Regions from separate parts of the Actinomadura keratinilytica genome, predicted to be linked through region 4. Evidence: riboswitches for the same ligand, from Rfam matches in the RefSeq annotation. Region 4 holds a riboswitch; each other region holds the start of a gene.
The links. Region 4 has a riboswitch for cobalamin ahead of cobN (cobaltochelatase subunit CobN). Riboswitches for the same ligand answer to the same signal wherever they lie in the genome.

Region 1: it holds a riboswitch for cobalamin, as region 4 does, so the genes downstream of both, ABD879_RS24105 (CbtB domain-containing protein) here and cobN (cobaltochelatase subunit CobN) in region 4, are expected to answer to the same signal.
Region 2: it holds a riboswitch for cobalamin, as region 4 does, so the genes downstream of both, metE (5-methyltetrahydropteroyltriglutamate--homocysteine S-methyltransferase) here and cobN (cobaltochelatase subunit CobN) in region 4, are expected to answer to the same signal.
Region 3: it holds a riboswitch for cobalamin, as region 4 does, so the genes downstream of both, ABD879_RS10955 (ABC transporter substrate-binding protein) here and cobN (cobaltochelatase subunit CobN) in region 4, are expected to answer to the same signal.

Annotation. Positions count from the first base shown of each region.
Region 1 is NZ_BAABDO010000092.1:9,837-17,148, reverse strand. It holds gene ABD879_RS24125 (thymidylate synthase family protein) at 283-924, shown strand; gene serA (phosphoglycerate dehydrogenase) at 1,213-2,802, shown strand; gene ABD879_RS24115 ((2Fe-2S)-binding protein) at 3,318-4,031, shown strand; gene ABD879_RS24110 (CbtA family protein) at 4,063-4,797, opposite strand; gene ABD879_RS24105 (CbtB domain-containing protein) at 4,817-5,041, opposite strand; cobalamin riboswitch at 5,075-5,264, opposite strand; gene ABD879_RS24100 (cellulase family glycosylhydrolase) at 5,553-7,151, shown strand.
Region 2 is NZ_BAABDO010000001.1:137,738-145,049, forward strand. It holds gene ABD879_RS00565 (helix-turn-helix domain-containing protein) at 1-51, opposite strand, end outside; gene ABD879_RS00570 (hypothetical protein) at 354-605, shown strand; gene ABD879_RS00575 (hypothetical protein) at 673-897, shown strand; gene ABD879_RS00580 (hypothetical protein) at 975-1,127, shown strand; partial or broken gene ABD879_RS00585 (ATP-binding protein) at 1,203-2,162, opposite strand; gene metE (5-methyltetrahydropteroyltriglutamate--homocysteine S-methyltransferase) at 2,504-4,750, opposite strand; cobalamin riboswitch at 4,861-5,084, opposite strand; gene ABD879_RS00595 (MBL fold metallo-hydrolase) at 5,449-6,390, opposite strand; gene ABD879_RS00600 (AraC family transcriptional regulator) at 6,492-7,312, shown strand, end outside.
Region 3 is NZ_BAABDO010000024.1:14,261-21,572, forward strand. It holds gene ABD879_RS10940 (HAD family hydrolase) at 1-89, opposite strand, end outside; gene ABD879_RS10945 (DeoR/GlpR family DNA-binding transcription regulator) at 150-917, shown strand; gene ABD879_RS10950 (HAD family hydrolase) at 968-1,585, shown strand; cobalamin riboswitch at 2,387-2,587, shown strand; gene ABD879_RS10955 (ABC transporter substrate-binding protein) at 2,764-3,957, shown strand; gene ABD879_RS10960 (FecCD family ABC transporter permease) at 3,954-5,036, shown strand; gene ABD879_RS10965 (ATP-binding cassette domain-containing protein) at 5,052-6,803, shown strand; gene ABD879_RS10970 (DUF7676 family protein) at 6,800-7,312, shown strand, end outside.
Region 4 is NZ_BAABDO010000081.1:23,185-30,496, reverse strand. It holds gene ABD879_RS22655 (HNH endonuclease family protein) at 1-578, shown strand, start outside; gene ABD879_RS22650 (alkaline phosphatase family protein) at 611-2,347, opposite strand; cobalamin riboswitch at 2,493-2,616, shown strand; gene cobN (cobaltochelatase subunit CobN) at 2,676-6,332, shown strand; gene ABD879_RS22640 (serine/threonine-protein kinase) at 6,343-7,312, opposite strand, start outside.

The DNA of each region.
Region 1 (7,312 bases), on a different contig from region 4:
CAGTGAAGATCTGGCCGGTTAATCTCGCCCTACCCATTGCGTGATGTTTGTTCGATACTGGAAGAAAATATGGGCGGTGAACGCGACACGCCGGGCGCACCAGCGCCGACGCCGGAGCGTGCCGACGCTCGCCGTGACGGTTGGGGCGGATGCTCATGGGTGGCGATCATTTCTCGTGCGGGCGCTGCGGCCCGGCGACGAATACCGGGCGCGCATTGTCCGGGGGAGATTTTTCTCCGATTCCGGCGGCGCGCGGACCCAATTGCGGCGGGGAGTCGTGACGTGGCCGGGGCGGAGGAGCGGGCCGTCCGGCGCTGGGACTCCTGCGGCAGGGCGTGGATCGGGGTGCTGCGGCACGTCTGGACGGCCGGCGAGGCCGGCATGGACGACCGGGGGGCCATCATCGAGGGGCCCCCGATCGTTTTCGAGGTGACCTCGCTGACGTGGCAGGACCCGATCCTGCGCGAGCACGGGGACGCCGACGGCGGGCGGCACGGGCCCGAGGGGCTGGGGCGGCCGGCCGCGGCGGCCCAGCGCGAGTGCGCCCGGATGCGCGACCTGCAGGGCGCCGACCAGGTGCGCTGGGTGGTGGACCTGCTGCGCGCCCGGCCGTGGACCACCAGCGCGTGGATCTCCCTGGCCGTGCCGTGCGAGCCGCGGGACGCCGCGCCGTGCCTGGTGGCGCTGTCGTTCCGCATCCGCGCCTACACGCTGATGATGACGGCGATGTTCCGGGCGCAGAACGTCTACCGGGGCTACCTGTCCTACGTCCCGCTGCGGGAGGTCCAGTTGGAGGTGGCCGAGGAGCTGGGCCTGCCGCCGGGACCGATGCGGGTGTTCGTCGACGTGCCGTACCTGCGGGTCGCCGACACCGAACGCGTCGCGCGGATCCTGACCGCGCTGCCCGAGCCCAACGCGGCATGACGTCCGGCCGCCGGGTGCGCGGGGGAGGGCGTACCGGGCGGGGCGGGCGTGCGGTGGACGGGTACGGGGGCAACCGGGGGCACCGGGCAGTATAGGCGTGCGGGCCGCGGCGCGGGCGGGCGTTCGCGCCGACTTCCGGAGGTGACGTAAGGGTCTATTCCGGGCGTATACGGATGTGCCTCCACCGCCGTCGGAGCGCGCGGGCCGGGGGTCTAAACTCGGTAGGTGCGGGGGCACGACGGGGTGACTCGCGATTTCATCTGCCCGACATCTTCCGAAGGATCTTCCTTGAGCAAGCCTGTCGTCCTCGTCGCAGAAGAACTCTCCCCGGCCGGAATCGCCGAGCTGGAGGCCGACTTCGACGTCCGGTACGTGGACGGGTCCGACCGGGCCGCCCTGCTTCCGGCCGTGGCCGACGTCGACGCGCTGATCGTGCGCAGCGCCACCAAGGTGACCGCCGAGGTGTTCCAGCACGCGGACAAGCTGCGCGTGGTGGCCCGCGCCGGGGTGGGGCTCGACAACGTCGACGTCGAGGCCGCCACCAAGGCCGGGGTGATGGTCGTCAACGCCCCGACCTCCAACATCGTCACCGCCGCCGAGCACGCGATCGCGCTGCTGCTGGCCACCGCCCGGAACGTTCCGCAGGGCCACGCCGCGCTCAAGCAGGGCGAGTGGAAGCGCTCCAAGTACACCGGCGTGGAGCTGCAGGGCAAGACCGTCGGCGTGCTCGGCCTCGGCCGCATCGGGGTGCTGGTCGCCCAGCGGCTGGCCGCCTTCGACATGAACATCATCGCCTACGACCCCTACGTGCAGGCGGCCCGCGCCGCGCAGCTCGGCGTCCGCATGGTCGGGCTGGAGGAGCTGCTGCGCGAGAGCGACTTCATCACCGTCCACCTGCCCAAGACCCCCGAGACCCTCGGCCTGGTCGGCGACCGCGAGCTGCGCATGGTCAAGCCCAGCGTGCGCATCATCAACGCCGCGCGCGGCGGCATCGTCGACGAGGCCGCCCTCGACCTGGCGCTCAAGGAGGGCCGCGTCGCCGGGGCGGGCCTGGACGTGTTCAGCACCGAGCCGTGCACCGACAGCCCGCTGTTCCACCACGACAACGTGGTGGTCACCCCGCACCTGGGCGCCAGCACCCACGAGGCGCAGGAGAAGGCCGGCACCCAGGTGGCCCGCTCGGTGCGGCTGGCGCTGTCCGGCGAGTTCGTGCCCGACGCGGTCAACGTGCAGGGCGGCGCCGTCGCCGAGGACGTCAAGCCCGGCCTGCCGCTGGCCGAGAAGCTCGGCCGCATCTTCACCGCCCTGGCCGGCGGCGTGCCGGTGCGGCTGGAGGTCGTGGTGCGCGGCGAGATCGCCGGGCACGACGTCAAGGTGCTGGAGCTGGCCGCGCTCAAGGGCGTGTTCGCCGACGTGGTCGAGGAGTCGGTGACGTTCGTCAACGCCCCGCTGCTGGCCCGCGACCGCGGCGTCGAGATCACCCTCACCACCACCGAGGACAGCCCCGACTGGCGCAACGTGGTCCAGGTGCGCGGCACCATGGGCGACGGCACGGTGGTCTCGGTCTCCGGCACGCTCACCGGCCCCAAGCACCACGAGCGCATCGTGGAGATCAACGGCTACGACATGGAGCTGTCGCCGACCGACCACATGGCGTTCTTCTCCTACAGCGACCGGCCCGGCATCGTCGGCGTGGTCGGCCGGCTGCTCGGCGACCAGGGCGTCAACATCGCCGGCATGCAGGTCGGCCGGGACGCCAAGGGCGGCACCGCGCTGATCGCGCTGACCGTCGACTCGGCCATCCCGACCCAGCTCATCGACGTGATCCGGGACGAGATCGGCGCCGAGATGGGCCGCCGCGTCGACCTTGACGGCTGACCTCGACGGCTGACCTCGACGGCTGATCTCGACGGCTGACCTCCGCAGAGGCGGGCGGGGTGCGCTCGGCGCGCCCCGCCCGCCTTGCTGTTCGCCCCGGGCCTCCCCGGGACGGCCCCCACCTGCGGATTCTTCGCCGACTGTCTCAGCATTCGGAAAGTTCGGCCACGGATCGGGACATTCCGGGAATCGAGCCGGTAACGTGGGCAGGGTCATGCGCTTGGTGGTACGCATCCTTCGCCGCCGCGGCGGGGCCTGATACGGCAGGCCGGCGACCCGCCGCGGAGCAGGGTGCCGGCCGTAAGCCCGTCGTTCACTCTTCCGACGAACCACCACGAGGAACAGCGATCATGAGCAACTCCGGTACCACGCCCACGCCTGCCGACGACGCCGCCGAGGAGGCGGCCCGCGCGCTGCAGACGGCCCTGGACCGCCGCGACAACGGCGGCCGCTCCGCCCGCTGACCCGCTGGTCCGCTCCCGCCGGACGGGCGGCGGCCTGGCATGATCGCCGACATGGCGGCACCTGACCGGGCGGGAGCGGACGAGGTCCGCCGGGCGCTGGCGGACGCGGCCCGGCTGGGCCCCTACTTCCAGATCGCCACCGACCCCGCCGAGGAGGCCGACCCCACCTGGCGGCCCCTGCCCGAACCCGACCCGGCGCGGCTCGGCGGGCTGACCGACGCCTACGCGCGGCGGCTGGGCACCTCGGAGCGCCGGGTGGCGGCGTCCATCCTCTTCCAGGGGCTGGCGTCGCGGCTGTGGTCGCCCGTGGTGGCGGCCGCGGCGCACGGCGTCGTACCCGACCTGTCCGGGCTGCACTGGCGCTGGGCCCCCGGCGCGCCGATCGCGCTCTGGCTCGCCGACCCCGGCGGCTGGCGCGCCGCCGGCGACCCCGCCGCCACCGCCCGGCTCGTGCACCGCACGGTCGTGGAAGGGCAGCTGCGGCCGCTGCGCGCCACCCTGCTGCGGATCGTCCGGCTCGCGGACGGCCTGCTGTGGGGCAACGCGTCCGCCGCCCTCGCCGGAACGCTGCGCGCCGGCACGCTCAGGCCCGAACTGGCCGAGCCGGTCGGCACGCTCGTGCGGGAGCTGTTCGGGCATGCGCCGCTGGCGGGCACCGGCTCGTTCACCCCGGACGGGTTCGTCCGCCGCAGCTGCTGCCTGTACTACCGGGTGCCGCCGGGCGGCGAGATGTGCGGCGACTGCGCCCTCCTGCGCCGCGCCTGAGCGGCCGGCACGGCGCAGGAGGGCGCGCCGATCAGGCCGCCGCGGCGGCCGGTGACGGCCGCCGAACCGCACGCTCGGCGAGCACGCCGAACACCAGGCCCAGCGTCGCCCACAGGGCGACCTGGACGCCCAGCGACGCGATCCGGAAGTCCCACAGCACCGTGGCCGGGAACCCGTCGGCGACCGCGTCCGGCGTCGGCGTCAGCCGGTACACCAGCGCCAGCACGACCGCGAACCCGGCCGCGGTGGCGATCGCGGCGTTCCAGGCCCCCAGCCTGGGCAGCAGGCGGCGGAACACGATGGCGGCGGCGACGACCGACAGCACGCCCAGCGCCACCATGCCGAAGTACAGCGCGGTACGGCCGCCGATCGTGTCCGGGTTGCCGACGGCCGGGGGCGTCGGCGGGTACTTCAGGAACGGCACCAGCTCGACGGCCACGAACCCGCCCAGCGCGACCAGTGCGGCGGTGGCGCGGGCGCCGAACGCGCCGATGCGGCCGTAGGCGACCGCGAACGCGATCGCGAACAGCCCGCCGAGCGCGACGCCGTACACGCCGAGCGCGGTGATCAGCCCGGCCGTCTTCTGCACCGTGCGGCTAACGACCTCCTCCTCGTGGCCCCCGTGGCCCTCGTGGGCGGCGTGGGCCTCCTCGACGGCGATGGCGTGCTCCACCTGCGGCTCCCCGTACAGCCAGGCGACGAGCAGCGCGAGCGCTGCCGCAGCCAGCCCGGCGAGCATGCCGCGGACCAGCAGTGATCTCATCATCTGCGCACCGGCCCGCCGGTCAGTGGCAGGGGAAGCCGAGCAGGTGGCGGCCGTCGTGGGTGAACTCGTGCACCCAGTTGCCGCCGATGAGGGAGGTGGCGCCCTGCTCGGCGCCGACGAAGTAGATCAGCACCAGGCCGAGCACCGCGGCGAACACCGCCCACGGCAGGACCTGGCGGAGGGGGATGCGGACGGGGGCCGGACGCTCGCCGGCAGGCGTCGACGAAACGGCGGTCTGGGCCATCTCAAGGTCTCCTCACGGGGTTCACTCGCCCCGGTTGCGGGAGGACGACGGGTCAGTGTCCTGACTCCCAGATCAGCGCCTCCCGCCGACCTTCCAGCCGGGCTTCCGGCCGTGGTCGTCGAGTGGGGGAGGCTCCCTGGTCACAGTGGCGGGACCGTCCTGGATTCGCACCAGGTTCCTGCGCACCGTCGCCTCGATGTGCACTTGTCGACAAGAGCGTCCCCTTTGCGGTGGTCCAGCGTCAAGTACGGGCTCTGTCACTCAAGCGGGCGGTGCGGGCCGCGCCCGCCCCGTGAAAGGGCGCCGCGGCGGACGCGGCGGCGCTTCACGAGGTGGAACGGGCGCCGTACGGGCGGACGGCGTGAAAATCCGCCGCCCGGTCCGCGGTTCGTTGACCCTGCGGACGGCGCGTTCCCACAATCTCCGGCGATTCGCCCTCCGCGTTCGCTCCCACGAACCGCGACCGCATCTGCTTTCCGACCCGTTCCCCCGACCTGGAGGCGCCCGAGCCATGACCCGTCCCGCAGCTGTACGACCGCCGGTGGCGCGGGCGATGGCCGCGCTGGCCGTCTGCCTGAGCCTCGTGGCCGCCGCGCTGACGGCCGTGCTGGTCCGCCCGCCGGGCGCCGCCGCGGCCCCTGCAGGCACCGGCACCGGATACCTCAGCACCAGCGGCAACCGGATCGTCGACGCCACCGGCCAGACGGTCCGGCTGACCGGCATCAACTGGTTCGGCATGGAGACCGACAACAAGACCTTCCACGGCCTGTGGTCGCGCGGCTACCGGTCCATGCTCGACCAGATGGCCGAGCTCGGCTACAACACGCTGCGCGTGCCCTACTCCAACGATGCGCTGAAGCCGGACGCCCAGGCCACCAGCGTCGACGCGGTCTCCAACCCCGACCTGGCGGGCCTGCACCCGCTGGAGATCCTCGACAAGGTGATCGCCTACGCCGGGCAGAAGGGCATGCGGGTGATCCTGGACCGGCACCGGCCGACCAGCGCGGGCCAGTCGGCGCTGTGGTACACCCCCGCCGTCTCCGAGACGACGTGGATCGAGGACTGGAAGGCGCTGGCCCGCCGCTACGCGGGCAACCCCACCGTGATCGGCGCCGACCTGCACAACGAGCCGCACGCCGACGGCACCGATCCGGGCGGCACCGGCGCGTGCTGGGGCTGCGGCGACCCGGCCCGCGACTGGCGGCTGGCGGCCGAGCGCGCGGGCAACGCCATCCTGTCGGTCAACCCCGACTGGCTGATCTTCGTCGAGGGCGTGAGCTGCCCCAGCGGCGGCAACCCCAACTCCTGGGACGACATCCCCGACGAGCACTGCGGCTGGTGGGGCGGCAACCTGTCGAAGGCCGGGGAGTACCCGGTGCGGCTGGACGTGCCCAACCGGCTGGTGTACTCGCCGCACGAGTACGGCATCTCCGTCTACCGCCAGCCCTGGTTCGACGCCGCCGACTTCCCCGACAACCTGCCGGCGATCTGGGACCAGCAGTGGGGCTACCTCTACAAGCAGAACACCGCCCCGCTGCTGCTGGGCGAGTTCGGCACCACGTTGGCCGACCCCAAGGACAAGGTGTGGCTGGAGAGGCTGCTCGCCTACGCGGGCACCGGGGTCACGGGGATGAGCTTCACGTACTGGTCGTGGAACCCCAACTCCGGGGACACCGGTGGCATCCTCAACGACGACTGGACGACGGTGAACCAGGCCAAGCAGAGCATCCTGCAGCCGTACCTGATCCCGCCGACGCCCGGGGACGGCGGCGACCCCACGGACCCGCCGACCGACTCGGGCGCCTGCCAGGTCGCCTACACCGTCGTCAACCGCTGGTCCGGGGGCTTCCAGGGCAGCGTGGACGTGACCAACACCGGCTCCAGCACGTTCCGGGACTGGACGCTGACGTTCGACGTTCCGCAGGGCGTCACGGTGTCCAGCGGGTGGAACGCCACGTTCAGCCAGAGCGGCACCACGGTCGCGGTCAAGGGTCCGTCCTGGAACGCCGACCTGGAGGCCGGTGAGACGGTGAACATCGGCTTCACCGCCAACGGCAGCGACACGCCGCAACCGCAGGCGTACGCCGTCAACGGCACGGCCTGCGGCTGACCCGGGCGCGACCTGCCCTGCACCGGGGCGCCGCCCCCTTTCTCCGCCGAACCGGGGCGGCGCCCCCCCCGGTACCGCGCTGAGCAGGGGCGGCGCCCGTCTGCGGGGCGCACCCCGGCGGGTGCCGACACGAGACATTCATCCCAAAAGGTGAGACCGAT
Region 2 (7,312 bases), on a different contig from region 4:
CCGTAGTTCCCTGGCCAGCCTCCGGCCACGGATCGTCGGCACGTATGCCATCGGTCCGTCCCTCTGAAAAATGTTGCTCAACATGTTGAGCGAACCTCGTATACGAGGTTAGCGTACCTCGTATACGAGGTTGCGCGGGTGTCCGGTCACGACACCCCACGTGCCCGTCACGTCCGCTCCGACCTCGGTCGGGGGTGCGCTCGCGCAGCGCACCCCGTGGGGGAGGTCTGGTGCTCCGTGCCCGCAGCCCCCCAGGGCACGGAGCACCAGACCGCACAGCCAACAAAGAGCCGGTAACGACCCCAGGAGCACCCGATGTTCCTCAACAGAACGCACGAGACGAACACGCCCGGATGGCACCCATCGGAAGCGTCGCGCTGATGTCGCCGGACAAGCGGTTCGTCGAGGAGCTCTACAACCGCGCCATCGTGAACGTGTACGAGCCGTGGACCCGTCGCGGCGTCTCGTGGGTCTCGCGCGCCGAGGCCCGACGCGCCGCGCACGTGGTCAGCATCGCGCGGCAGAACCTCGCGATGCTGACCGAAGCGGAGGAACGCGCAGAACCGCCGCACGCCATCCGCGACGACTGGCAGCAGGCGGCATGACCACCGTCCGACTGCCGGTACCGCTCGCCATCGCGCGGGTCTCCCACCTGGCGACGGAGCGGCAGCCATGACGAATCCGCAAGTCGATGTGCGCGTGGTCAACGCCTGCCCGGACGGCCACACATGCGGCGCGGTGTCATGCATCCTCGACGGCGCCGTCGAGATCATGATGCCGAACGAGAGCCTGCTGCACCGCTGCCGCAGTCACTGGCCGCCACTCCGGGACCTGCTGATCGCACGCGGCCACGTGATGCGCTACACCGACGCCGCGCGACTCCGCCTGCGGCAATGACCGCTCGCGACCGAGTACACGTCGCCACCAGCACCACAGGCAGGCGTTGCGAACGCCGAACGTGCCCGTTCACGGCGATGATCTCGGTTCACATCAACGACAGATCGATCAACCGCACCTACGGCATGTGCTGGCTGCACTGGCGCATCCTCGTCACCCTGTACACACAGGCAGGCGCGTGCGTGCACTACGACGACAACGCCATCGACCTGATCGCCCAGGCGAACTAGCCGCACCGAACAACCGCACACAGACAGTGGCGGGTAGGCCGTCAACGGCCTACCCGCCACTCGTTCTTCGCCCGCTCAGAGCGCCGCGAGCGCGCTCGGCCCCATCACGAAGTCAGGGTCGATCTGCTGCGACAGATCCACACCGACGCTGCGGTTCCCCCAACTCTCAGCCGTCTTGAGGTGGAACTCGACCGCCTGCCGGGTGAACTTCGCCCAGTCCTTCGGACGCGCGTCGGCCTCCCTTTGCAGCCGCCGCAGCACCTCACGCGCGGACACGTCGAGCGCCGCCAGCTCGAACGGGCGCTTTGCTCCATGGCGCGCACGGCCGGCAGGTGCCCGATGCACGCGAGGAGGTCATCGCCCACGTGCGCGCGCAGGAACGCCACATCCTCGGTCGACTGGATCTTGTTGCCCACGACCGCGATGTCGATCCCGTAGTCACCGGCGTAGTCGGTGTACTGCCGGTAGACGGACACGCCTTTCCTTGTCGGCTCGACCACCAGGAACATAACGTCGAACCGCGTGAACAGACCGCAGGCGAACGTGTCCGCCCCTGCGGTCATGTCCACGACGACGTACTCCCCGGGCCCGTCGACGAGGTGGTTGAGGTACAGCTCGACCGCTCCGGTCTTGCCGTGATAGCAGGACACCCCGAGGTCATCCTCGTCGAACTGCCCCGTGGCCATGAACGTCACGCCCCCGACGCTCCGTGACAGCGCACGGATGGGGGCGTCGCCTCCAATGCGCAGGAGCCGGGAGCCACGTCCTGGGGGCGTCGTTTTGATCATCTCGGCCGTGGAGGCGATCCGCGGATTGTCTCCGCGAAGGGTAGTCCTTGATCTACGTGAGGTGCGCCCCCAGCGCCGGCACGCCGGCCGCTTCCTCCTCGCTCATGCCGAGCGCGACGCCGAGATGCTGGTTGATGTCGGCGTCGATCGCGACGACCGGTACCCCCTCGGCGGCCAGGTGCCGGATGAACAGCGAAGACAGCGTGGTCTTGCCGCTCCCGCCCTTGCCCACGAACGCAACCTTCACGAACCCTCCCAAATTGAACATGAAAACCGTTGTCATTCTATGGTTGCGAGAGGTAGAAGATCGAAGCAAGCGAAACGCGCAACCTGGCGAAGATAGGGAAAGGGGCTGATCACTCGTCTGCTGGGCGGGAGTGGTCGTCCAGGGCGGTGTACGGGTAGAGGTGGCCGCTGCCGATGCGGTCAACGCGGCCCGCGCACGCCCCCGTCCCGGGGTGCGGCCGAGTTTGACGTCGATGTGGACCAGGTCGCCGGGACGGGGGAGCCGGTCGGCTGCGGCGTGCCGCGGTGTCGGTGCATGGCCCGCGGACAGGCCCCGGGCCATGCACCGTCCGATCTTCAAGGTCAGCCCGAGAGGCTCTCCCGGACGCGTCGCGCGGCGGCGACCAGGTTGCGCAAGGACGCCTCGACCTCGGGGTAGTCGCGGGTCTTCAACCCGCAGTCGGGGTTGGCCCACAACCTGCCGGGCTCGACGGCCTGCAGCGCACGCCGCAGGTTGTCCTCCATCTCCTGCACCGAGGGGATCCGGGGGGAGTGGATGTCGTAGACGCCGGGGCCGATGCCGTTCCGGTATCCGGCGGCGCGCAGGTCGGCGACCAGCTCCATGCGCGAGCGGGCCGCCTCGACGCTGGTGACGTCGGCGTCGAGGGCGCCGATCGCGTCGATGATCTCGCCGAACTCCGAGTAGCACATGTGGGTGTGGATCTGGGTGGTGTCGGCCACTCCCGAGGTGGCCAGCCGGAACGCGCCGACGGCCCACTGCAGGTAGGCCGCGTGCTCGGCGCGGCGCAGCGGCAGCAGTTCGCGCAGCGCGGGCTCGTCGACCTGGATGATGCGGATCCCCGCCGACTCCAGGTCGCCGATCTCGTCGCGCAGGGCGAGGGCGACCTGGCGGGCGGTGTCGGCCAGGGGCTGGTCGTCGCGGACGAACGACCAGGCCAGCATGGTGACCGGGCCGGTGAGCATGCCCTTGACGGGCTTGTTCGTCAGGCCCTGGGCGTAGGTGGTCCACTCGACGGTCATCGGCCGGGGGCGTGCGACGTCGCTGTGCAGGATCGGCGGCCGCACGCAGCGGGAACCGTAGGACTGCACCCACCCGTGCTCGGTCGTGGCGAATCCGTCCAGTTGCTCGGCGAAGTACTGGACCATGTCGTTGCGTTCGGGCTCACCGTGCACGAGCACGTCGAGCCCGATCTCCTCCTGCAGCCTGATGACGCGGGCGATCTCGTCCTTCATCGCCTGGATGTAGGCGTCCGCGGAGATGCGACCGGCCCGGTGGTCGGCGCGGACCTTGCGGATCTGCGGAGTCTGGGGGAACGAGCCGATCGTCGTCGTGGCCAGGTCGGGCAGGCGCAACGCGGCCCGCTGGGCGGCGAACCGGGCGGCGCGGTCGCCGCGGCGCGCGTCGCCGAGCATGTCCAGGCGGGCGCGGACGCGGTGGTCGATCCCGGCGGGAGGCGCCGGGATCTCGGCGGTGGCCGGGGCGTCCTCGCGCAGCGCTTTGCCGAGCGCGACGACCTCGGCGACCTTCTGGCGGGCGAACGCCAGCCGTTCCCGCACGGCCGGGTCGAGCGAGGTCTCGGCGTCCAGGTCGATCGGCACGTGCAGCAGCGAGCACGAGGTGCTCACCGCCACCTGGCCGGCCAGCCCCAGCAGCGCGGCGCACGTGGCCTTCGCGCGGCGGGAGTCGACCCGCCAGACGTTGCGGCCGTCGACCACGCCCGCCACGACGGTCCTGCGCGGCAGGCCGCCGATCGAGGCGAGCACCTCGAGGTTGTCCGGTCCGGTGACGAAGTCCAGCCCGACGGCCTCGACCCGGCTGTCGGCCAGCACGCGCAGCGCCTCCGCGCCGACCCTGCCGAAGTAGGTGGCGACCAGCAGGCGCGGCCTGCTGGGCAGCGCGCCGAGCCGCGCGTAGGCGCGGGCGAGCGCGGCGATCTCCGCTTCGGTCCGGTCGGCCGCCAGCGCGGGTTCGTCCAGCTGCACCCATGCGGTGCCCGCCCCGGCCAGCCGTTCCAGCAGCTCGGCGTACACCTCGACCAGCCCGTCGAGCAGCTCGAGCGGGCGGAACCCCGCGGGCGCGTCCGCCGCGGGCTTGGCCAGCAGCAGATAGGTGAGCGGCCCGACCAGCACCGGACGCGTCTCGATGCCGAGGGCCTTGGCCTCCCGGTACTCGAGCAGCGGTTTGGCCGCCGCTCCGTCCGCCAGCCGGAACCTGGTTCCCGGGGAGAGTTCGGGGACGATGTAGTGGTAATTGGTGTCGAACCACTTGGTCATCTCCAGCGGCGGGACGTCCTGGACGCCCCGCGCCATGGCGAAGTACCGGTCGAGGCCGGTCAGGTGGCGGTAGCGGTTCGGAACGGCGTCGACCAGGACGCTGGTGTCCAGCAGCTGGTCGTAGAAGGAGAAGGTGTTCGACGGGATCGCGTCCAGGCCCGCGTCGCGCAGCTCGGTCCAGACGGCGGCGCGCAGGTCGGCGCCCGCCTTCTCCAACGCGGCGGCGTCGATGCGCCCGGCCCAGTAGTCCTCGGTGGCGAACTTCAGCTCGCGGCGCGCCCCGATGCGGGGGTATCCGAGGATGGTGGTGTTCATGGCGGCTTCCCTCGCTAGCCACAGGCGGCCGCGCGAAAGGGAGCAGCGCAGGGTACGACGCGCGTACCGGCCGCAGGCCCTCCCGCGAGGCCGCAGACCACCGCACGCCGGTCGGCGCACGGGCGGAGGCAGGTCTTCGGACTCGCGGGCGTCGCTCCTACCGGTGTAGGAGCGTCCTACTGGCCGTCGCTTCCCAGGCCGTACGGCCCAGTGCGTGATGACGGCGGTCGTTCCCGCTCACCGCTGCGGGGCAGTCCCGGACTCTCACCGGGTTCCCTCTTACGACATCCGGCCCCGCCCGGGGCCGGATGAACCATCCGCGCAAGCGAGTGTAGCGACACACGGCCACCGCGCGGCCGCCCGTCTTCCGACCGCAACCACGTCGGTGCGGCTGCGCCACGAGTGCCGGAGGCGGCCGCACCGGCGTCGCTCCTGGGTTGTGTGCGGTGCAACTTGGCGGCCGCGTGCCCGCCTCCGGTGCAGACACCGCGTTACAGTGGTCGAAGGCTGCACCGACCGGCAGCGAGGCGCGACGCCGCCACCCCTGGCGCCAGGCTCGGCCCGTCACCACCGGGCAGGAGCAGCCCGGCGACCGCGCTGCTGCGAAATCCACCGGACGCGCTCCACCGGCAACGGCTCACCGTCATCGGCGCAGTCCTGCCCTGGCGGAACCGCAGCGACGACGCCAGGGTGAAGGGTCACTCGGAGAGTGGCGCCGTCTCCTTCGGTGCGGCCGCCGCCCAGGGGCCGAGGGCGAAAGCGGCGCTGTTCCGGCGGACTTCCAGGGCGCCCGCACCGCCGAAGTGCGCGGGGACGAGCAGCTCCCGTTCATCCGCCGCCCTCCCCAGGATCAGCCGACGGCTGTTCACAGCCTGTTCCGGATCCATGCAGGCGTTGCTGTTGCAGCAGGGGTGGAGGATCTGCACCGGGCTGTGCAGCAGATCTCCGACGAAGACCGCCCGGTCGCTCCCGGATACGAGCCGCAGCACCGACGAGCCGGGAGTGTGGCCGGGCGCGGACTCCAAGGTGAGGTGCTCGTCGATGCGGTGGAAGCCGTCCCACAGCACGGCCTGCCCGGCCTGGTGGATGGGCGCGATGCTGTCCTCGTAGATCAGGCGATCGACCTCCCGCGCACCGTTGCCGTACGCGTTGTCCGGACCGAAATGGAAGTCGTCGGCGGCCGGGATGAGGTACCGGGCGTTGGGGAACGTCGGTACCCACCGCCCGTCGGCGTCGACGGTGTTCCAGCCGACGTGGTCGACGTGGAGGTGGGTGTTGACGACGACGTCCACATCCTGCGGGCGGACACCGGCCTTCGCCAGCAGACCGGGAAGATCGCTCTGGGCCCGGTGGAACGGCCCCATGCCGGGGCGCTCGCGCCCGGCACCCGCTCCGGTGTCCACCAGCACGGTCCGCCCACTGCTGCGCAGCACCCAACTCTGCAGGGCGGCCACCACCCTGTCGGTGTCCGGCTCCCAGTGGTCCGGTGCCAGCCAGTCCTCGTTGTCCTTCCACACCTCGGCGGCGACGGCGGGGAACATGGCGGAGGTGGGCATGAACGGTACGTGCCACTCGACGACCCGGATGACCTCGACGTCCCCCAGCGACATGCTCTGCACGCTCACATTCACGTTCGTCATGCGCCCGACCCTAAAAACCCCGAACGATCCGCTCAATGCGCACTTGGCTCGAGTGAATAAGAAGGCGTCTCATACATGATGCGTGGGCATAATCTTGGTGCATGGACGTGGTGAGTGACGCCATCTCCGCCGTGCGTCTTGGGCACCCCCGGTTTCGCCGAGTGCGTACGAGCGGAAGCTGGTGCGTGCGGCTGGCCCCCTACGACGGCGCGGGCTTCCACGTCGTGGTGAAAGGCGGCTGCTGGCTGCTGACCGATGGCGGCGCCCGGATGTCCCTCGGCGTGGGCGACGCGGTGCTGCTGCCTCACGGCGCCGGCCATGTGATCGCCGATTCCCCCGTCGACGCGTCGGTCGCGGGGGGGAAGGCGGAGCCGTTCGAGCAGTGGCTTACGGAGACGGGGGCGCGAGGCCGACCTGGTCGCGAGGAAGTGGAGATGCTCTGCGGCAAGTACCGGCTCGACTGCAGCCGCATGCACCCGCTGATGACGGAGTTGCCCGAGGTCGTCCACATTCCGAACCGGGTCGGCAGCCACCCCGAACTCCGTGCCGCGATCGACCTGCTCGCCGGTGAGCTGGACGAGGTGCGCCCCGGCTCCTGCGTGGCCCTCCCGAACCTGCTCGACCTCCTCCTCATCTACATGATCCGGGCCTGGATGGCCGAGGCCACCGGCGGAGCATGGCCCACCGCGCTGGACGACCCGGTGACCGCCGCGGCCCTGCGGGCGATGCACACGAAACCGGCCGCGCCGTGGAGCGTCGAAAGCCTGGCCGCGGAGGCGGGCGTCTCCCGCGCCACCCTGGCACGCCGGTTCACCGCACTGGTCGGCCGCCCTCCGATGGCCTACCTGACCTGGTGGCGTTTGGTCCTCGCCGCCACCATGCTCCGCGACACCAAGGAAACCCTGGCCACCATCGCCGGCCG
Region 3 (7,312 bases), on a different contig from region 4:
ACGCCTGCGGCCTCGGCCAGCCGGACCCCGGCCTGGTCGGGCGGGGCGTGGCTGATCACACCCGCGTAGTCGAAGACGATCCAGTCCACGTCGCCCCTCCACGGTCCCTCGCGAGCAGAACCTTGACTTTCAAACATCTATCACGTGAGATGCAACATGTGGAAGGTTCGAATCGGCACCGAGAGATCATCGAAAGGTTGCGAACGGCCGAGCGGGTCACCGTCGCCGAGCTGGCCGCGCAGACCGGCTGCTCGGAGATGACCATCCGCCGCGACCTCGACCAGCTCGCCGAACAGGGCGTGCTGCGCCGGGTCCGGGGCGGCGCGGTGAGCCTGCTGCTGCGCGGCGAGGCCCCGCCGTTCGCGGTCCGCGAACACGAGGCCGCCGACAGCAAGCGGCGCATCGCCGCCAAGGTCGACGAGCTGATCGCCGACGGGGAGTCGGTGATCCTCGACAGCGGCACCACGGTCCTGCAGGTCGCCCGCGCTCTGGCGCGCCGGCGGATCACCGCGATCCCGCTCGACCTGCACTCGGTGAACGCGCTGAGCGCCGCGCCCGATGTGCGGCTGCTGGTCCCCGGCGGCCAGATGCTGCCGGGCACGCTCTCGCTGGTCGGACACTTCACCGAGACCTCGCTGCGCGCGCTGCGCGTCGACACCGCCGTACTCGCGGTGTGCGGGCTGTCGGCCCGGCACGGGCTGACGGCCCACGACCTGGCAGAGGTCCCGATCAAACAGGCGGCGCTCGCCGCCGCACAGCGCAAGATCGCCGTGTGCGACGGTTCCAAGTTCACCCGGACCGGGCTCGGACATGTCTGCCCGGTCACCGATCTGGACGCGATCGTCACCGACTCCAGCGCGCCGCCCGGCGAACTGGAGAAGATCGAGGCCGCGGGGGTCGCGGTCATCCTGGTGTGATCTCCGGCCTGCGCCCGACGTTTCGAACGCGAGAGGAAGTGACGGCAGCCATGCCCGCGCCCGGCCCCGTGACCTCGGTCATCTTCGACATCGGCGGCGTGATCATCGACTGGGATCCGCTGCACCTGTACCGCAAGCTGATTCCCGACGACGCGGAACGGGAGCGCTTCCTCACCGAGGTCTGCTCCGACTCGTGGAACGCCGAGCAGGACCGCGGCCGTTCGTTCGCCGAGGCCGTCGAGGTGGCCGCCGCCCGCCACCCGGACCAGCGCGAGCTGATCGAGGCGTACTGGCGGCGGTGGCCGGAGATGCTGGGCGGACCCATCCCGGGCGTGCCTGAACTCGTCGCCGAGATCCACGGCGCGGGCACGCCGATGTTCGCCATCACCAACTGGTCGGCCGAGACCTACCCGATCGCCGTGCGCGAGTACCCGGTGCTGGAGCTGTTCCGGGACGTCGTGGTGTCCGGGGAGGTGAAGGTGTGCAAGCCCGACCCGGAGATCTTCCGGCTCGCCCTGCAGCGGTTCGGTGTGGCGCCGCACGAGACACTGTTCGTCGACGACAACCCGGTCAACGTGGCGGCGGCCGAGGCCCTCGGCATGGGAGCCCTCCTCTTCACCGACGCCACATCACTCCGCGACCGACTGAAGCCGCTCGGACTCCTGTAATCGGAAGGCAAACCAAGCCCCGCCGACTGCTCGCGATCCGCACGTCGGCATTCCCCGCCTCCAGAGGTCATTGCCGGGGCGGGATGGACGGCAACCGTCCCAGGGAATCTGTGCGCAATAACTAACGTACCCACACAAACACCTGGATCCGGTCCCCGAAGCGAGGGGCCGGCCAGCCCGTCCCCGCGCAGGCCGCGCATCGAGCAGGTCGCCGCGCACGCCGTTCGTCACCTGGCGTTCCTGCGGTGCACCGACACCGTCGCCCGTCAGGTGATCGATTCGGTCCCCGGGCTGCCCGGTGTTCTGGGCTCATGGTCGCCGGCCCCGGCCGGGCAACTGCCCGATGCCGGCGGGGGCGATCAGGTGGTCTTCGCGTCCCGCTGAGAACGCCCGCCCTCGCCGCCGTCCGGTGGGCGATGGAGTAGGCCGGGTGCGGCCGACGTCGCTGCTTCGGCGTCAAGCGTGGCAGCGGGCGTTGGTCCATCCGGAAGGTGATCTGCCGTCGGGCGCAGTGATCGCGCAGGAGTTCGGACGTGGCGAGCGATGGGGCCGTCCGGCCGAACAGGCCGGGCTCGCCGGGCACCTCGATGCACTTGATCAGCGTGCTGGTGGCACGCCGGGACCGGTGGTCGATCATTGGTGGGACCGGGTCGGCGTTGTCGCCGACATCATGCCGCTCAGCTCATCGCGTGAGCAGACGCCGTCGGCCACCCTGGCGGCACAGACGAGGCGTGGCCCGCCGCTCGTCTGCGTGACGCCTGCTCTTCGTGCAGGACGGTCGAAGCGGGACCTTGGTGCAAGTAGGTGGCAGGTGTCGCATGTGCCATCATTGTGCGCTGTAGGCGACGGCGGAACGAGGAAGCCGGTGCGAATCCGGCGCGGTCCCGCCACTGTGATCGGCGAGCGGATCCCGAACGACGCCACTGCCCGCTCCGGCGGGTGGGAAGGCCGGGACGAGCGTTGACCCGAGAGCCAGGAGACTCACGTCGTCGCTTCCTCGAAGGAACCCGGGGCGGATCTCCCCGGAGAGAGGACGGTGGACCGGGCATGCCCGAATTCCCTGCCCGCGCGCGGCGGTTCCGCGGCCGCGCGGCGGCCCCTCCCTGCGATCCGCCCCTTCCGCGCCGCGGACGCCGTCGCGGAACGGCGGTCGCGGCCCGTCGCAGGGAGAGACAGCGATGCTTCGTGCCTCGCATCGGTTCGGCGGTCTTGTCCTGGCCGCCCTGTTCGCGCTCACGGCATGCGGAGGCGGTGGCGGTTCGCCGTCCACGGCCGCGGATCGCGGCTGTGTCAAGGACTTCGACGCGTCCAAGGACTACTTCCCGGTCAAGCAGACCGTCCGGCACGCCGCCAACTTCACCCTGACCTACGCCAAGAACTACCAGGTCGTCACCGTCGAACAGCCCGCACCCGGGGCCAGGCCGGAGAAGTACGTGCTGGTGCGGTGCGGCACCCCGGCGCCCAAGGCGGAAGGCGATCTGGCCGGGGCGATCACGGTGGAGACACCGATCGACACGCTGTACTCGGCGTCCACCACGCACCTGCCGTTCGTCACCGAACTGGGCGTGCTGGACGTCCTGACCGGGGTGGCGCAGAGCGCGCCGATCAGCTCCCCGCAGGTGCTGGAGCGGGTGCGAAGCGGCGCGGTCGCCGAGTACGCGCGCGCCGGTCAGATCGACGTGGAGAAGGTGATCGGCGCGCGTCCGGACGTGCTGATGACCGGGGGCATCGAGGACAGGGACTACCCCGCCCTGCGCAAGGCCGGGGTGAAGGTGGTGGCCAACGCCGAGTGGCTGGAGTCCACCCCGCTCGGCCGCGCCGAGTGGATCAGGCTCATGGCCGCCCTGACCGGTACCGAGGCCAAGGCGAACGAGGTCTTCGGCAGGGTCGAGCAGGCTTACACGGCTCTGGCGGCCAAGGTCGAGGCCGCGCCCACGGTGACCGTCCTGCCCGGTCAGATGTTGCACGGCGAATGGGCGGTACCCAATGGCGGCAGCTATGTCGCCGGGCTCATCAAGGACGCGGGCGGCACCTACCCCTGGGCCTCCACCAAGGGAACCGGCAGCACGACGCTGGATCTGGAAGCGGTGCTGGCCAAGGGCAGGGACGCCAAGGTGTGGCTGGCCAACGTCACCGAGTGGAAGACCCTGGCCGACGTGCGCGAGGACGACCCCCGTTACGCCGAGTTCACCGCCTTCAAGACCGGGGCGGTGTGGTCGAGCAACAAGGCGCTCGGGCCCGGCGGAGGCAACGACTTCTATGAACGCGGGGTGGCCCGTCCGGACCTGATTCTGGCCGACCTGGTGGCCATCCTGCACCCCGATCTGGCCCCGGGCCACACTTTCACCTTCTACCGGCGGCTGGCCTCATGACGTCCCTGGCCGTGTCCGCGGTCCCGGCGATGGTCGCACGCCACCGCCGAGGACTGGTCCTTGCGGCTTCGGCGGTGGCGGCGGGGACGGCGCTGGTGCTGGCCGTGGCGATCGGCTCCACCACCATCCCCCTCACCCAGGCCGTGCCCGCCCTGCTGAAGACTCCGGGCGCCGACCCGGGCGCCGAGACCGTCATCTGGACGGTGCGGCTGCCGCGGGCGCTGACCGCGACCCTCGCCGGGGCCGCCCTGGCCGTGGCGGGCGTGCAGATGCAGACGCTGTTCCGCAACCCGCTGGCCGAGCCCTACATACTCGGGGTCAGCTCGGGCGCGAGCCTGGGAGTGGCGCTGGTGGTCGCCGGGACCGGCGGTGCGGCCGGCGCGTTCACCGCGGGCGTCGCCGGGCTCGGCCGGATCGGCGTGGTCGCGGCCGCGTCGGCGGGGGCGGCCGCGGTGCTGGTCATGGTGCTGCTGCTGTCGCGGCGGGTCCGGTCGGTGGTCACGCTCTTGGTCATCGGGGTGATGGTCGGCGCGGCCGCGACGTCGCTCATCTCCCTGCTGCTGGCCTGCACCGACCCGCGCCGCGCCCAGCAGTTCATCTCCTGGGGGCTGGGCGGCTTCACCGGGGTGTCCTGGGCGGACCTGGCGCTGTTCGCGCCGGTGTGCGGCGGTGCGCTGGCCGCCGCGCTCGCCGGGATCAAACCCCTCAACGCGCTGCTGCTGGGGGAGAACTACGCCCGCACCATGGGGGTGAAGGTGCGGCGCGTCCGCACGGGCACGCTGCTGTCGGCGTCGGTGCTGGCCGGTGCGGTCACCGCCTACTGCGGTCCCATCGCCTTCCTCGGCCTGGCCGTACCGCACCTCGCCCGGCTGCTGCTGGGCACCTCTGACCACCGGGTGCTCATGCCCGGGGCCTTGCTGCTGGGCGCGGCGGCGGCGCTGCTGTGCTGCGTGGCCACCCAGCTGCCCGGCGGCGGCGCCGTGCTGCCCCTCAACGCGGTGACCACGCTGGTCGGCACCCCCGTGGTGATCGCCGTCCTGCTGCGCAGCCGCGCGGCCCGGCTCGGCCCGGCGGTGTGAGAGGACGGGTGGGAGATGACACTGGAACTGCGTGCCCTGACCGCCGGTTATCCCGGCCGCCGTGGACGGCCGCCCCGCCGGGTCCTCACCGGCCTCGACGTCGCCGCGTCCCCCGGAGAGCTGACCGTGCTGGCCGGGCCGAACGGCACCGGCAAGTCCACCCTGCTGCGCACCCTGGCCGGGCTCCAGCCCGCGCTGGACGGCCGGGTCCTGCTCGATGGCGCCGACCTGACCGCCATCGGGCCGGCCGACCTGGCCCGGCGGCTGGCGGTCGTGCTCACCGAACGCGACCTGCCGCCGCTGCTGACCGCCCGCGAGCTGGCCGGCCTGGGCCGCCACCCGCACACCGGGCTGACCGGCCGGCTGACCGCCGCCGACCGCGCCGTCGTCGACTGGGCGCTGGCGGCGGTGAACGCGTCCCACCTGGCCGACCGGCAGGTGACGGAGCTGTCGGACGGCGAGCGGCAACGCGTGCTGACCGCCCGCGCGCTGGCGCAGGAACCGTCGGCGATCCTGCTGGACGAACCCACCGCGTTCCTGGACGTCCCGTCCCGGGTGGCGCTGATGGGGCTGCTGCGCGAACTGTCACGCAGCCGGTCCCTGATCGTCCTGGTGTCCACCCACGACCTTGAGCTGGCCCTGCGGATCGCCGACCGGATCTGGCTCCTCACCGGCACCGGCGGCCTGCGCTGCGGCACGCCCGAGCAACTGGCCCTGGACGGCTCCATCGCCTCGGTCTTCGACGGCGGCGGCCTGGCCTTCGACGCCGCCGCGGGGGTGTTCGTCCTGCCCGCGGGCACCGCCGGAACCGTTCGCGTCGACGCCGGCCCCGGGCACACCCCCGTCGTGGAACGCGGCCTGACCCGCCAGGGCTGGCGCGTCACCGGTTCGACCGCCGATCTGGCGGTGACCCGCGACGACGGCGGCTACACCGCGGCCTTCGACGGAACCCGCCACCGCTTCCCTGATGCGGCCGCCCTGACCGACTGGGCACGGCGGACCGCCGGTACCGTCCCCACGCTGCGCCCCGCCGAGGACTCCCAGGTCACCGCCGCCCTGACCGACGTCGCCTCCCTCAGCGCCTACTTCGCGATCGAGGTCGCGCCTCCCGACGACGACTGGCGGCCCCTCACCGACCTGTTCACCGATCCCGACATCCTCACCGGCCGGATCACCGACGTCGCGGACCGCCTCGGCACCGCCGAACGGCGGGTCGCCGCATCGATCCTCTTCCAGGGCATGGCCGCCCGCCTGTGGTCACCCGCGCTGGGGGCCGCGAGCGTCCACGGCCTGCTTCCCGACCTCGCCCCCGACCGCCTGCACTGGAGGCCCGCCGACACCGGCCCGCTACCGCTGCGCGACCCGTCCCCGTCCGGCTGGACCACCGACGATCCCGACCGCGCCCGGACCTACCTGTACGAGACCGTGGTGGACGGCCTGCTGCGCCCGTTGGCCGACGCCGTCCGCCGCACCACCACGATCGCCCCCGGTCTGCTCTGGGGGAACGCCGCCTCCGCACTCGCCGGAACCGTCCGCACGATCACCCGCGAACGCCCCGGCCGCACCGCCCCCGCGGTCGCGCTCGGCCGCGCCCTGCTGGACCTCGGCGTCCTGAAGGGCACCGGCGACCTGCGCGGACAGGCTCCGGACAGCCCCTTCTTCGTCCGCCGCAGCTGCTGCCTGTACTACCGCATCCCCGGCGGCGGCAAGTGCGGAGACTGCGCCCTGCTCGACTCCGACGCCCGCCTCACGAACGGAGCCCCATGACCGCATCGCCCTCATACACGGTCGTCGAGGAACCCGGCACCGGAACCCTGCACCTGTGGCCGCTGCCCACGGACGAGCAGACCCTCCTCTCGCTGATCACCGACATCTTCGAGAAGTACTGGGCGCACATCCACTTCGGCGTCCTGGTGCAGGGCGCCGCCTGGGAGGTCGCCGCCCCCAACGCGCCCAAGAAGATCGCCATGTACGACGGGTACGTCACCGTCGACTTCGGCCGCTGGCACTTCCACCTGTGCATCGGTGAACACACCGCCGGCGGTCCCGAACTCGGCCGCATCCGCCGCTGCGCCCGCGCCGAGCTCTACCGGATCGTCCACGACGGCAGCCCCACGTCCTGGGGCGTGCGCATGTTCAACGGGCGCGGCGAGCAGCTCATCACCGTCATGCTGCCCAACCCCTTCCTCACCGACACCCAGCAGATCCTCTCCCCGCCCGACTTCGACCGCCTCGCGGCATGGGACGACCTGCGCGCCACCTACCTCGGCCTGCCC
Region 4 (7,312 bases):
GAATGGCGCCGGGCGTCGAGCGCTGCATGTACTGCGGGGACAGCCTGGGCACCTCGATCGACCACTTCGAGCCGTTGAAGGAGGCGCCGCTCCGTACCTTCGACTGGCTGAACCACCTGCTCGCCTGCTCGATGTGCAACAGCAACCAGAAACGCGACCTTTTCCCACGGGCGGCGGACGGCGCCGCGTTGCTGATCGACCCGAGCCGGGACGACCCCTACGACCACCTTCGGCTCGTTCTCAACACCGGCCGATACAAGCATCGCGACGAGCGTGGTAAGGCCACGATCGAAGTTTTCGGGCTCAACCGGGGAGATCTGGTGTTAGGGAGGCAGCACGCCGTGCCCCGTACCGAGGCCATGGTCATGGCGCGGCGCGCGGCGCTGGACGCGGGAGACGACCGCCGAGCGGACCGGCTTGTGATCTCCCTGCTGCGTCACCCGTTCATCGACGTTCTGTACGCCATGGTGCGTGCGGCCGCGTCGCCCGGGGCTGCGATGGTGATGGATCCCCAGGTGATCCCCATGCTCGCTGATCCGGTTTTTCACGGCATGATGCCGGGCTTGCGACGCTCGTAGCGGTGGTTTGAGCCGTGCGCCGCCGTCGATGATCAGCGGGGGGCGGGGGATGAGGGGGCGGTCGGCTGGGAGCCGAAGGCGGTGAGGAAGCGGTCGCGGAAGTCGCTCATCCTCCAGACGGGGGACTGCGGGGCGGGTTTGAGGCCGTCCTGCCAGCCCCAGGCGGAGATCTGGTCCAGCACCTTCGGGTCGCGGGCGACGATGGTGATCGGGACGTCCCGGCTCGCGCCCTCGCCGGTGATCAGCGGGGCGGGCTGGTGGTCGCCGAGGAAGACCAGCACGAGGTCGTCGTCGCCGTAGGTCTCCGCGTAGGAGACCATGGTGTTCAGGCTGTACTCGATGGACTTGCGGTACTCGGCGCGGATGCGGTCGCTGGGCGGCCAGTCGGCGTCCAGGCCCGCACCGCCCTGGGCGTTGAAGACCGAGCCGTCGCCGACCTGCCGCCAGTCGACGAGGCGGGGGACGGCCGCCCAGGGGGCGTGGCTGGACACCAGCGCGGTCTCGGCCATGACCGGTGTGCCGCGGGCCTCGCGCTCCTTGCGCTGGAAGAACGACAGGACGTACTGGTCCGGCATGGTGGCGTACGCCCAGCGCGGCCCCCGGTACCCCAGGGTCCGGTTGTCGTAGACCTGGTCGTAGCCGAAGAACCGGCCCTCCGGCCAGGCCCGGATGATGGCGGGCATGAGGCCGACCGTCCGCCAGCCCGCCCGGTGGAAGGCCCGGTTGAGCGTCAGCCGGTCGCCGGCGACCAGGTTGCGGTACCGCTGCTGGTTGTCGATCCACAGGCCGGACAGCAGCGTGGCGTGGGCCAGCCAGCTTCCCCCGCCGACCGTGGAGGAGGTGAGCCAGGCGCTGCGGGCCCCGATCCCGGCCTTGCGCAGGCGTTCGCCGCCGGCGTCGAGCACCGCCCCCACCTGGGCGGAGAACTCCGGGTCCTCGACGGCGTCGCGTCCGTAGCTCTCGATGAACGCGACCAGCACGTCCTTGCCGCGCAGGCCGGTCAGCAGCCGGTCGCCCGGCGTGGCGCCGAAGGCGTCCACGGCGGCCTGCCGGGCGAACACCTCCTTGTCGTGCAGGCCCTTGCGCACCGCCAGCACGCGCTTGTAGGCGAGCCGGGTGGTGGAGGACGACGCCACCGGCACCCCGGGGACCAGGTGCACGCTGAACACGGTGCCCACCGTCCACACCGCCCACAGCACCGCGACGGCGCGGGCCGCCCCGCTGTCGTGCCGGGCCGCGACGCCCGCCAGCCGCACCGCCGCCAGCGCCACGACCACGATCACGACGACGGCCAGCCCCACCGCCCCGGCCGGCGCCGCGACGCCGCCGACCCCGCCGTACTCGCCGGTGAAGAACTCCAGGCCCGCGCCGACGAACGCCCAGTCCAGCACCGGGTCCCACGGCCGCACCAGCACCTGGTAGAAGCCCATGTCGACGATCTTCACGACGAGCAGCATGCCGAGGACGGCGCCGCCGGCCCCCGCCGCGATCCGCCGGGCCCGCCCGCGCAGGACCAGCACGACGACCACGCCGAGGACCCCCTCGATCGGCACGCGGGCGAACGCGCCCGGGGTGAGCCTGTCGAGCCGGTTCGGCGTGAGCAGGGCGAAGGCCACCAGCAGGAACGCCAGGACGGTCAGCGTCCGCGGCCAGACCCGGCGCCGGCGCAGCGCGGCGAGCGCTCTCCGCGGGCGGGACGGGGCGTCTTGCGTCGTCGGGTCGCCGTCCGGCGGCGCCGTTCCCCGAGGGGACGGCGTGAAGACAGACACGAGAAGGTCCTCCCATACGCAGCCAGCCCACCACTGTCGCGCACGCCGGCTCACGGGGGAGACCGGTCCGCGCTGCCCGCCCCTAGGTACGGCGGCTGCGGGGCGCCGGTTCAGCCACGGCTACGATGACGGCCGACGGCAGGGGAGGAACCCGGTGCGAATCCGGGGCTGTCCCGCAACTGTGACCGGGGAGTCCGCCTCCGCACACGGCCACGGCGCACGCGCTGGAAGGCCGGAGGCCGCGACGCCGATCCGGGAGCCAGGAGACTCCGCGCCGTCGCGACCTCGTCACCGAGCCGGGGCGCGGACCCCGGAGGAGGCCCTGCCGATGCGTGTCCTGCTGCTGTCCACCGCCGACACCGAGCTGCTCGCCGCCCGCGCGGCCGACGCCGGCTACGTGACGGCCAATCCGGTGCGGCTCGCCCCCGAGGAGGCCGAACGGCTCGCCGAGGACGCCGACGTCGTCGTCGTGCGGCTGCTGGGCGGACGCAAGACCTGGCCGGAGGGCGTCGAGCGGCTGCGGCGCCGCGGCGGCCCGCCCGCGGTGTTCCTCGGCGGCGAGGCCGACCCGGACGCCGAGCTGATGGGCCTGTCCACCGTCCCGGCCGGGGTGGCGGCCGAGGCGCTGGCCTACCTGCGCGAGGGCGGCGTCGCCAACCTGCGGGAACTGGCCCGGTTCCTGTCGGACACCGTGCTGCTGACGGGCGAGGGCTTCGCACCGCCCGCCGCGATGCCGTCGTACGGGGTGCACGGCTCGTACGCGCACGACCCGGACCGCCCCACGGTCGGCGTCGTCTTCTACCGCGCGCACGAACTGTCGGGAAACACCGCGTTCGTCGATGTGCTGTGCCGGAAGATCGAGGAGAAGGGCGGCAACGCGCTGCCGGTGTTCTGCGGGTCGCTGCGCGGCGCCGACCCGGGCCTGCTGGACCTGCTCGGCAAGGCCGACGCGCTGGTCGCGACCGTGCTGGCGGCGGGCGGGACGGTCGCCGCGCAGGCCGTCGCGGGCGGCGACGAGGACTCCTGGGACGCCGGCGCGCTGGCGGCCCTGGACGTGCCCGTCGTGCAGGGCCTGTGCCTGACCGCGCCCCGCGCCGCCTGGCAGGAGTCGGACGGGGCGCTGTCGCCGATGGACGCGGCCATGCAGGTCGCCATCCCCGAGTTCGACGGGCGCCTGGTCTCCGTGCCGTTCTCCTTCAAGGAGGAGGGCCCCGACGGCGTCCCCGTGTACGTGGCCGACGAGGAGCGGGCCGCCCGCGTCGCCGGGATCGCCGTGCGGCACGCGCGGCTGCGGCACGTGCCGAACGACCGCAAACGCGTCGCGATCGTGCTGTCGTCGTACCCCACCAAGCACTCGCGGATCGGCAACGCCGTCGGCCTGGACACGCCCACCTCGGCCGTGCGGCTGCTGCGCGCCATGGCCGCCGCCGGCTACCGGCTGGGCGGCGACGACACGCTGTGGCGCGACCCCGACAGCGGCGACCCGCTCATCCACGCGCTGATCGAGGCGGGCGGCCACGACGTGGAGTGGCTCACCGAAGAGCAGCTGCGCGCCGCTCCCGCGCGGGTGCCCCTCGCCGCCTACCGCCGCTGGTTCGAGGCGCTGCCCGAGCCGCTGCGCGAACGCGTCCGCGAGCACTGGGGCGAACCGCCCGGCGACCTGTACGTGGACGGCGACGACATCGTCCTGGCGTCGCTGCGGTTCGGCAACGCCGTGCTGATGATCCAGCCGCCGCGGGGCTTCGGCGAGAACCCCGTGGCGATCTACCACGACCCGGACCTGCCGCCGTCCCACCACTACCTGGCCGCCTACCGCTGGCTGGACGAGGAGTTCGGCGCCGACGCGATCGTGCACCTCGGCAAGCACGGCACGCTGGAATGGCTGCCCGGCAAGGGGCTCGGCCTGTCCGCCGAGTGCGCACCCGACGGCGTGCTGGGCGACCTGCCGCTGGTGTACCCGTTCATCGTCAACGACCCGGGCGAGGGCACGCAGGCCAAACGGCGCGGGCACGCCACCGTCGTCGACCACCTCGTGCCGCCCATGGCGCGCGCCGAGACCTACGGCGACCTGGCCAAGCTGGAGCAGCTGCTGGACGAGTACGCCACCGTCGCCGACCTGGACCCGGCCAAACTCCCCGCGGTGCGCGCCCAGATCTGGACGCTGGTGCAGGCCGCGCAGCTGCACCGCGACCTGGGCCGGGAGGAGATGCCCGGCGAGGCCGAGTTCGACGACTTCATCCTGCACATCGACGGCTACCTGTGCGAGGTCAAGGACGTGCAGATCCGCGACGGCCTGCACGTCCTGGGGCAGGAGCCGCTCGGCGCGGCCCGCGTCAACCTGGTGCTGGCCGTGCTGCGCGCCGCCCAGGTGTGGGGCGGCGTCGCCGGCGCCATGCCGGGCCTGCGCGCCGCGCTCGCCGCCGCGCACGGCCTGGACGAGAAGGCGCTGCTCGCCGAGCCCGGCGCGGTGGTGGACGCCGACATCGCCGGCACGCACGCGCGCACCGCCTCCGACGCCGTCGACGTCCTGGAGTCCCTCGCCCGCCGCCTGGTCGAGGGCATGGAGGAACGCGGCTGGGACGCAGCCCAGGCCCCCGCCGTGTGCCGCGCCGCCCTCGACCGCGAGATCGGACCCGTCATCGGGCTGCTGGAGTTCGCCGCGGCCGAGGTGGTGCCGCGGCTGTCGGCCACCCGGGACGAGATCGGCGCGGTGCTGCACGCCCTGTCCGGCGGGTACGTGCCCGCCGGGCCGTCCGGGTCGCCCACCCGCGGGCTGGTCAACGTGCTGCCGACCGGCCGCAACTTCTACTCCGTCGACCCCAAGGCGATCCCGTCCCGCAACTCCTGGGAGGTCGGCGCCGCGCTGGCCGACTCGCTGATCCGGCGGCACCTGGACGACACCGGCGACTACCCGGCGAGCGTGGGCCTGACCGTGTGGGGCACCAGCGCCATGCGCACCCAGGGCGACGACATCGCCGAGGTGCTGGCGCTCATCGGCTGCCGCCCGGTGTGGGACGAGGCGTCCCGCCGCGTCACCGGCTTCGAGATCGTCCCGCTGGCGGAGCTGGGCCGCCCCCGCATCGACGTCACGCTGCGCGTCTCCGGGTTCTTCCGCGACGCGTTCCCGCACGTCATCGCGCTGCTGGACGACGCCATCGGCGCCGTCGCGGAGCTGGACGAGCCCGCCGACCGCAACTTCGTGCGGCGGCACGCCCTGGCGGACCGGGCCGTGCACGGCGACTGGCGCCGCGCCACCACCCGCATCTTCGGCTCCAAGCCCGGCGCGTACGGCGCGGGCCTGCTGCCGCTCATCGACGCCCGCAACTGGCGCGACGACTCCGACCTGGCCGAGGTGTACGCGGTGTGGGGCGGCTACGCCTACGGCCGGGGGCTGGACGGCCGCGAGGCCCGCGCCGACATGGAGGCCGCGTTCCGCCGCATCGCCGTCGCCGCCAAGAACCAGGACACCCGCGAGCACGACATCGTCGACTCCGACGACTACTTCCAGTACCACGGCGGCATGGTCGCCATGGTGCGCTCCCTGACCGGCCGCGCGCCCGCCGCGTACGTGGGCGACTCGGCCCTGCCCGACCAGGTGCGCACCCGCACCCTGGCGGAGGAGACCCGCCGCGTCTTCCGCGCCCGCGTGGTCAACCCCCGCTGGATCGCCGCGATGCGGCGGCACGGCTACAAGGGCGCGTTCGAGCTCGCCGCGACCGTCGACTACCTGTTCGGCTACGACGCGACCGCCGGGGTGGTGGACGACTGGATGTACGAGACCCTGGCCGAGGAGTACGTCTTCGACGCCGAGACCCGCGCGTTCATGGAGCAGTCCAACCCGTGGGCGCTGCGCGGCATCACCGAACGCCTGCTGGAGGCCGCCGACCGCGGGCTGTGGGCCGCCCCCGCCCCCGGGACCCTGGACCGGCTCCGCCGCACGTACCTGGAGACGGAAGGCGACCTGGAGGCCGGGGAGGAGGACTAGACGGGGCGGGTCAGGCGTCCTCGGCCCGGCACAGGGTGAAGTCGTCGAAGGCCGCCGTGACCCGCTCGCTCGTCCCGGCGTCGTACAGCACGAGCCCGGTGGCGCCCTGCCGCAGCGGGTCGCGGGTGTCGGTGTAGTCGAAGACCCTGTCGCCGTTGACCCACAGTGCGATGCGCGGGGCGCCGCCGCGCAGGTCCAGCTCGGCCTGCATCCGGTTGTGGTCGTCCGGCTCGAAGTCGGCGACCCCGCCGGAGGCCAGCTCCGTCCTCGTGCCGCCGACGACCTTGCTCAGCCCGGCCGTGCCGTCCGGCCGCAGCACCACGTCGTACCGGTCGTCGCCGCCCTCGGCGGCCAGCAGGTGCACGCCCGCGCCCCAGGCGGTGCCGCTCGGGCCCGCCGCCAGCCTGACCTTGACGTCGACGATGGCGTGCTGCGGCGACGGCATCTGTGTGGACGCCGTGCATGTCTGCGCGTCCCCGGCGCGCGGGGCGATGCCCAGCACGTAGCCGTCGTCGCGGTAGCCGCCGCACTCGCCGGAGCCGTTCGGCCAGCCGCTGCGGGGGTCGTCGAAGTCGTCCTTCAGCAGCACCGCCGCCGATTCGGGCGGGTCGTCGGCGCGCGCCTCGGACGTGCCGTCGTCGGGCAGCAGCTGCTGGGCGCCCAGCACGGCGGCGATCACCGCGAACGCCCCCGCCCGCACCAGCCAGTCGCGCCGCCGCGCCTCCGTACCGCGCCCGTGCTCGGCGGCCGCCTGCGTCGGTGCCTCGGAGGGGGCGGTCGCCGGGGCCGCGGGTGGCGGCCAGGTGGGCGGGGAGGTCGCTTCGGCGTCTGAGGGGCTGTGCCGGGGCGGCGGCGTGGAGGCGGCGCGGGCGAGTGGCGCTTCGGCGGGTGAGGGGCTGTGCGGCGGTGGCGGCGTCTTGGCCTCGCCTTCCGGCGGAGGCCGCTCTTCGCTGGGCGGGGGCGGTGCGGGGGGTGGCGTG